2 regions of the Ruegeria sp. HKCCD9138 genome follow, and region 2 is predicted to be linked to the other one. Evidence: riboswitches for the same ligand, from Rfam matches in the RefSeq annotation. Region 2 holds a riboswitch; the other holds the start of a gene.

Region 1 (3,895 bases), on a different contig from region 2:
AGTTGCCGATGCCGGGGACCTGAGCGTGAACGCCGTCCCCTTGCTGGACGCAATGCATGACGCGGGTTTGACCAGAGTCGATGCAATGAAGATGGATATTGAGGGTCAGGAAACCCGCGTTTTACAGGCCTTTTTCGAAGACGCACCGGGCGAGATCTGGCCAGATCTGCTGCTGGTTGAAATCAAGCACTCGGATGATGGGCTTGCCCAGGTCTTGAATAAGGCGGGTTACGTGGCCAGCTTTGCAAACAACACCAATGGCGTGTACAGGCTCAGTGAAAGCAACGCACCCGGCGGCACGAAGGAATAACAAATGTCAAAGCGCGACTATTACGAAGTGCTCGGCGTGTCCAAGGGCGCTTCGTCGGATGAAATAAAAAAGGGCTTTCGCAGGAAGGCCAAGGAATTGCATCCGGACCGCAACAAGGACAACCCGGATGCAGAGGCTCAGTTCAAGGAAGCGAACGAAGCCTATGACGTGCTGCGCGACGCGGACAAGAAGGCTGCCTATGACCGCTTCGGCCATGCCGCGTTCGAGAACGGCATGGGCGGAGGTGGAGGACGACCGGGCGGCGGATTCGGTCACGGTGACTTCTCCAGCGCGTTTTCGGATGTGTTTGACGACCTGTTCGGCGACTTCATGGGGGGTCAGCGCGGCGGTGGCGGACGCCGGGCCGCGCGTGGGTCCGACCTGCGCTATAACCTGCGGGTGACACTGGAAGAGGCATATGCCGGCCTTCAGAAGACCATAAATGTTCCTACGGCTGTGGCCTGTTCCTCGTGCGAAGGAACCGGGGCTGAAGGCGGCGTGGAACCCACGGCTTGTCCGACCTGTTCGGGCATGGGTAAGGTCCGGGCGCAACAGGGCTTTTTCACCGTGGAACGCACCTGCCCAACCTGTTCGGGCCTGGGGCAGATCATCAAGAATCCGTGCAAATCCTGCAAGGGTGCAGGCCGTGTCGAGAAAGAGCGTGCGCTGTCCGTGAACATTCCCGCCGGTGTCGAAACCGGTACCCGCATTCGCCTTGCGGGCGAGGGCGAGGCCGGGATGCGCGGTGGCCCTCCGGGTGATCTGTACATCTTTGTCGAGGTGTCCGAGCACAAGCTGTTCGAACGTGACAGTGTAAACCTCTATTGCCGCGTGCCGGTCAGCATGGCCAAGGCCGCGCTGGGCGGGTCGATCGAGGTGCCGACCATTGATGGCGGCCGAGGCCGTGTTCAAATCCCGGCAGGCAGCCAGTCCGGGCGCCAAATGCGGCTGCGCGGCAAGGGCATGCCTGCCCTGCGCGGTGGTGGTGTCGGGGACATGTTCATCGAATTGGCGGTGGAAACTCCGGTCAATCTGACAAGCCGTCAGAAAGAGTTGCTTCGCGAGTTTGACGATCTGGGCGAAGATAACCATCCGGAATCAAAAAGCTTTTTCTCGTCCGTCAAGTCCTTTTGGGACGGTATGAAAGGCTGACCCAGCACTCAATTGCACAACAAAGAGCCGGTCCCGTGGACCGGCTCTTTTCATTTCATAAGTCCAGTTTTTTGTCGGCTGCGCCAAATTGGCCCTTGAATCCGGATGAGACCCCTGAAATTTTGCACGTGAACCGTTGGGGTGCCCCGTCTGGGGGCTGAGAGGCGCGAATGCGCTAACCCATCGAACCTGATCCGGGCAATACCGGCGTAGGGAACGGTCTTACAGTATGCTGACGGCATACCGACGTTTTCCATGCCCGTTGCCCAAAAGATGTTGGAGCAACGACATGGTGCCAATCGCGCTGACAATTGCAGGATCGGACAGCGGCGGAGGGGCCGGCATACAGGCCGATCTAAAGGCGATGTCTGCACTGGGCGTTTACGGCGCTAGCGTCATCACTGCCGTAACGGCTCAGAACACGCAGGCAGTGACCGCTGTGCACAGCATACCGCTGGATATGGTCGCAGATCAGATCGCGGCCGTACTGAGCGATTTGGACGTGCGCGCGGTCAAGATCGGGATGCTTGCCACACCCGAAATCATCCAAACTGTGGCAGCGTCTTTGGCCAGTTTCCCGGGACCGGTCGTGATCGACCCCGTAATGGTTGCCAAATCCGGCGATGCACTGCTGGCGGATGCCGCTGTTTCAACGCTTCGGGACGTGCTGCTGCCGATGGCCACGGTTCTGACGCCCAACCTGCCAGAGGCCGCCCGCTTGCTGAACAGTCACCCAGCTGAGTCCGTCGCCGAGATGATCGATCAAGGTAAGGCGTTGTGCGGGATGGGGCCTCGGTCCGTTCTTATGAAAGGCGGGCACGGGGCGGGTGATTTCTGCCACGATCTTCTCGTCGACCAGTCGGGCTCGGTGACGGAATACCGGGCGCCGCGTCACGTCACCAAAAACACGCACGGCACGGGCTGCACTTTGTCGTCCTCCATTGCCGCAGGTCTCGCTAAGGGGCACTGCGTGACCGATGCAGTTGCGGATGCTCATGCCTATTTGCAGACGGCCATTGTGCGTGCGGACGAGTTGCAGGTGGGTCAGGGTCAGGGGCCGGTTCACCACTTTCATCAGGTATGGTCCGCGTGACGGTCTGGTCGGTCATAGGGTCCGGTGTCGCCGGTCTTGCGGTCGCATCCGAGCTGGTCTCGCGCGGCGCCAAGGTTCAGGTGTTTGACCCCGCAGGACCTCCGGCGGCGCACGGCTGTTCCTGGTGGGCCGGAGGGATGTTGGCGCCGTGGTGCGAAAACGAGACCGCCGAGGAACCCGTTCTGCGGTTGGGTCAGGCTGCAATTGGCTGGTGGGCCGCGCGCACGCAGGTTCAGCGGCGCGGCACGTTGGTTGTGGCCAATGCCCGTGACCTGCCCGATTTGCGTCGATTTGCACGCCGTACGGAAGGGTATTCCGAGATCGATCGAGAAAAACTTGCCCAGTTAGAGCCTGATTTGCATGGATTCAACAAAGGTCTGTTTTTCGATGGTGAAGCGCACCTGAATCCCCGGCGGGCCCTTTTGGATGTCTATCGACGGCTCGAGGCTCTGGGTGTTAGTTTTCACTGCAAACCTGCCCCGGCTCGGTTGGAGAACGCAATTGATTGCCGCGGTCTGCACGCGCGGGACACGCTGCACGATCTGCGCGGCGTAAAGGGCGAGATGCTGGTGATCCGTTGCAAGGATGTGACCTTGAACAGGCCGGTGCGATTGCTGCATCCGCGCATACCTCTTTATGTCGTACCGCGCGCGGACGGCGTCTTCATGCTGGGCGCGACGATGGTCGAAGCCGAGGACAGCAGCCGTATCACAGCCCGCTCCATGCTGGAGCTACTCAGTGCGGCCTATGCGCTCAATCCCGCTTTCGGAGAGGCCGAAGTGCTGGAAATCGGCGTCGATCTGCGCCCCGCATTCCCCGACAACCTGCCACGCATCCGGCGGTTGGGGCGAACAATCTACGCAAACGGGCTTTATCGCCATGGCTACCTTCTTGCCCCGGCGTTGGCTCAGGGTGTGGCCGATCTGGCACTGGAAAACAATTATTCGGAGTTTGTCGATGAAGATCGTGCTTAACGGAGAACCCAGGGATGTTCAGGCCGGGACTCTTTCGGATCTGCTTACGGAATACGGGTTCTCTGGCCGCGTGGCGACAGCTGTGAACGAGGAATTCGTGCCGTCCAGTCTGCGCATCGCTCAAAAGCTTGCCGAAGGGGATCGGGTCGAGATTGTCGCGCCGATGCAGGGGGGGTGAGGATGAAACCCTTCTTCGGTGTCGAACTGCCCAACCCGTTGATGCTGGGCACCGCGCAATACCCGAGCCCGGCCATCCTTGAGCGCGCGTTTCGCGAAAGCGGGGCCGCCGTTGCGACCGTGTCCCTGCGCCGGGAATCAGGCGGAGGCCAGACTTTCTGGCGCATGATCCGCGACTTGGGTGTCCGC
Region 2 (3,895 bases):
AGGCCGGCGTCTATATGCGGACGCAGCGCGCCCAGATGACCCGCGCGCATCTGGCCCAGATCGTCCATGACAAACTTGTCGAACCCCTCAGTAAAGTTCAGCGGCAGGGCGCTCATCGTGCCGTATGGCACCACAAATGCGCCTTTTTTGACCCAAGACCGGTCAAACATTGGCGTTGGTTCGTTTAGGCGCGTTGCTTCGATCAGGATGTCTGCCCCATTCAGGCAGCTCTGCCAGTCTTCGGTGACAATCACCTTTTTGCCCAGATCACCGCTGAGTCTTTCACCGAAGGCATCACGGCTTTCCTGACGTCGCGAGTGCACCCGGATTTCTTCAAAGTCGAACAGATGATCCAACAACCTGACATTCCAGTAGGATGTGCCGCGCGCGCCGACATGCCCCAGTATTCGAGGGTTTCGGGGACCCAACCATTTGGCGCCAAGGGCGGTCAGAGCACCTGTCCGCATATCGGTGATACCAGCGGCATCAATCACTGCACGCGGGGCGCCGGTTCTGGGACAGAACAGGTTCAGCAGGGCCAGTTCCGACGGCAAGCCCTGCTTGTAATTGTCGACATAGTCGCCAACAATTTTCACCCCGGCATAGCCCAGCGGCTCCACATAGCCACGCAGCACGTTGAAATGCCCGTTGAACGCGGGGTCAGGCGTCAGATGCATGCGCGGCTCTATGACCGCCTTACCCTGCCCCGCCGCGATCAATCCCTGCTCGATCGCGTTCAGAATGTCATCATTGCTGAGTGCCACCTGATCGACTTCGGGCTGACCCAGGTATTCGATTTCAATTTTTGTCATGCGTAGATCCCGTGCTTTTTGTCATCTTGAAGAATGCATGCTGGCGTTCCAGATCAAAAAATGTGACGCTTGCCTAAGAATTCCTGATGCAAAGGAATGCCGCCTGTGCGACTTCCCCCGCTGAACACACTCAAAGCATTTGAGGCAACCGTCCGACTTGGCGGGTTCACCGCGGCCGCGGCTGAACTGGGAGTGTCGCCTGCCGCAGTGAGCATGCAGGTCAAAAAGGCCGAAGAATTCCTTGGGAAAAAGCTGTTTCATCGGACCAACAACAGCCTGTTGCTGACAGATGCAGGGCGATCCTACCATCCAACGATCGGCGACGCGCTGATGAGCATCTCAGCCATCACAGACCAACTCCTGGAAAACGAAGCGCGCTCTCGGATCATCATCAGCACTATTCAATCTTTGGCAGAAAAATGGGTCGCTCCTGCAGTATCCAGATTTCGATCTTCTCATCCAGACATAGGGATAGAATTGCGCATCGAAGGTGACCCGGTGGATTTGACAAGCACCCAAACCGATATCCGGATCACTGCTGAAAGCCATCTGTATCCCCAACACACAACCGAACCCCTTTTCACCGATACCGTCTATCCCTATTGCAGCCAACATTTTCGCAAGCGATTTATTTCGAACGGAAGTCTTGCCGAAATTCCTGACAACCTGCTGATCCATACCGATTGGGGTGAACAATATGCGTCATACCCGACATGGGCCGCTTGGTTCCGTGCCGCGGGGCTCGCAAGAACACCGGACATCCGCAAAGGCCTGCGGATCGGAGGCGCAGCCGTTGCCTTTGCACTTGCGTCCCGGGGTACGGGTATAGCTCTCGTACCGAAAATGCTCATTGATGCGGAGCGCGGTGCGGAGTGTCTTCCGCAATCCGCATTACTGGGTTTGTCTTTGCCTTATGGCTATGCAGCCATTCTTCCCAAACACTCGGCAGACCTGCGCCCCCCACCCTTCAAACCGGCATTAATTCAGGCGATTCTTGCCGACTTGAAGCAAAACGGCTGACACTTTCAGGGTATGCCATGCCTGTCTTCCGAAATTCAGTGACAAAGCCAGAATTGCTATGAAACCGGTTGTCTTTTCGTCCGATCCCGCCTAGGCACAACAACACCTCGGGGTGCGCGGCTTGCCGTGCTGAGATGCCTTTGGCGAACCCGTTGAACCTGAACCGGCTAGAACCGGCGGAGGGAAGGGTAGCGGTTTCATCCATCCTTGCCCTCTCGCCGCAATGGAGGATGATATGAAACATCTGATGATTGCTGCGGGAATACTGAGTGCAACATCGGCCATCGCCGCCGACAAACCTCAGCTGACCGTTTATACCTATGACAGCTTTGTCTCGGACTGGGGCCCCGGCCCGCAGGTCGAAGAAGCCTTTGAGGCAGTGTGCAACTGCGACCTGAACCTGATTGGTGTCGAGGACGGCGCGGCGCTGCTGTCACGTATCCGGCTTGAGGGTGAGAGTTCCAACGCCGATGTCGTGCTGGGGCTGGATACCAACCTGATCACCGCAGCGAAGGAAACCGGTCTGTTTGCCCCCAGCTCGGTCACAGCTGACTACACGCTCCCGATCGAGTGGACGGATGATGTCTTTGCACCCTACGACTGGGGGTATTTTGCGTTCGTCCACAACGCGGATTCACCGGCGCCTGCCAATTTCCAAGAACTTGCAGACGGCGACACCAAAATCATCATTCAGGACCCGCGCTCGTCCACTCCGGGCCTTGGGCTGTTGTTGTGGGTCAAAGCGGCCTATGGCGATGAAGCGCCGGACATCTGGGCCGGGCTTGCCGACAACATCGTAACCGTGACCAAGGGTTGGTCCGAGGCCTATGGCCTGTTCCTTGAGGGTGAGGCGGACATGGTCCTCAGCTACACGACCTCTCCGGCCTATCATCTGATCGCAGAGGAAGATGCCAGCAAGGCAGCGGCGGCCTTTGACGAGGGGCACTACATGCAGGTCGAAGTTGCGGCAAAACTGGCCGGAACCGATCAACCCGAACTGGCCGATCAATTCCTGGAGTTCATGGTTTCGGACGCTTTCCAACAGATCATTCCAACGACCAACTGGATGTATCCGGCGGTAACGCCGGCCTCTGGACTGCCTGAAGGGTTTGAAACTCTGATCGTGCCCGAGAAATCCCTGCTCTTCGGAGCGGATGAAGCCGCCGCAATGCGGGATCAGGCGCTTGCGGAATGGCTGGGCGCGCTCAGCCAGTAAGCCCGTTACCGGGTATCGGCGCGGCCGCGCTGGTCGCCGCGCTGATACTGGGTACGCTCGGCGCGGTCGCCCTGCGTGCCGAAGCAGCCGGCGGGTTTGGCCCCGCCGACTGGTCTGCCCTGCGCTTTACGCTTACGCAGGCGGTGTTGTCCGCACTGTTCAGCGCGGGATTGGCCGTCCCGGTTGCACGGGCACTCGCCCGGCGAAGGTTCAAGGGGCGACAAGCCCTCATTGCCTTGTTGGGCGCGCCTTTCATTCTGCCGGTTATCGTTGCAATCCTCGGACTGTTGCAGGTCTTTGGCCGTGCGGGGTGGATCTCGGACATTCTGGGGTTCTTTGGCCTCGCCCCCATTCGCATCTACGGATTGCATGGTGTCGTTCTGGCCCATGTGTTCTTCAACCTGCCCTTGGCCACGCGCCTCATCCTGCAGGCGTGGCAGGAAGTTCCCGCCGAGAGGTTTCGCCTGGCCGCGCAATTGGACTGCAACGGCATGGCGATGTTCCGGTTGATCGAACTGCCCATGCTGACACGGATACTCCCCGGGGTGCTGGCCGTAATCTTCGCCATTTGCCTGACAAGTTTCGCCGTTGCTTTGACGCTGGGCGGGGGACCGCGGGCGACGACACTTGAACTCGCAATCTATCAGGCCTTCACCTATGATTTTGACCTTGGTCGCGCCGCACTGCTGTCAGCGCTGCAACTTGCACTAACCGCAGCCGCCGCGCTGGCAGCGCTCAGGTTTTCGCGCAGAGATGGCCTTGGCGCAGGGTTGGATCGTGCCATTCGCCGCTGGGATGGAGGGGCGCCTGCAATCGATGCGTTCTGGATCTTGGCGGCGGCGGCATT

The links. Region 2 has a riboswitch for thiamine pyrophosphate ahead of thiB (thiamine ABC transporter substrate binding subunit). Riboswitches for the same ligand answer to the same signal wherever they lie in the genome.
Region 1: another riboswitch for thiamine pyrophosphate. It lies ahead of thiD (bifunctional hydroxymethylpyrimidine kinase/phosphomethylpyrimidine kinase); the one in region 2 lies ahead of thiB (thiamine ABC transporter substrate binding subunit).

What each region holds. Positions count from the first base shown of each region.
Region 1 covers NZ_JBWVAZ010000002.1:414,530-418,424, forward strand. Annotated here, with positions in the region: gene AC2TEL_RS05285 (FkbM family methyltransferase) at 1-310, shown strand, start outside; gene dnaJ (molecular chaperone DnaJ) at 314-1,462, shown strand; TPP riboswitch at 1,590-1,695, shown strand; gene thiD (bifunctional hydroxymethylpyrimidine kinase/phosphomethylpyrimidine kinase) at 1,752-2,555, shown strand; gene AC2TEL_RS05300 (FAD-dependent oxidoreductase) at 2,552-3,529, shown strand; gene thiS (sulfur carrier protein ThiS) at 3,513-3,707, shown strand; gene AC2TEL_RS05310 (thiazole synthase) at 3,710-3,895, shown strand, end outside.
Region 2 covers NZ_JBWVAZ010000003.1:58,790-62,684, forward strand. Annotated here, with positions in the region: gene AC2TEL_RS06115 (ornithine cyclodeaminase family protein) at 1-812, opposite strand, end outside; gene AC2TEL_RS06120 (LysR family transcriptional regulator) at 918-1,832, shown strand; TPP riboswitch at 1,931-2,034, shown strand; gene thiB (thiamine ABC transporter substrate binding subunit) at 2,068-3,048, shown strand; gene AC2TEL_RS06130 (thiamine/thiamine pyrophosphate ABC transporter permease ThiP) at 3,024-3,895, shown strand, end outside.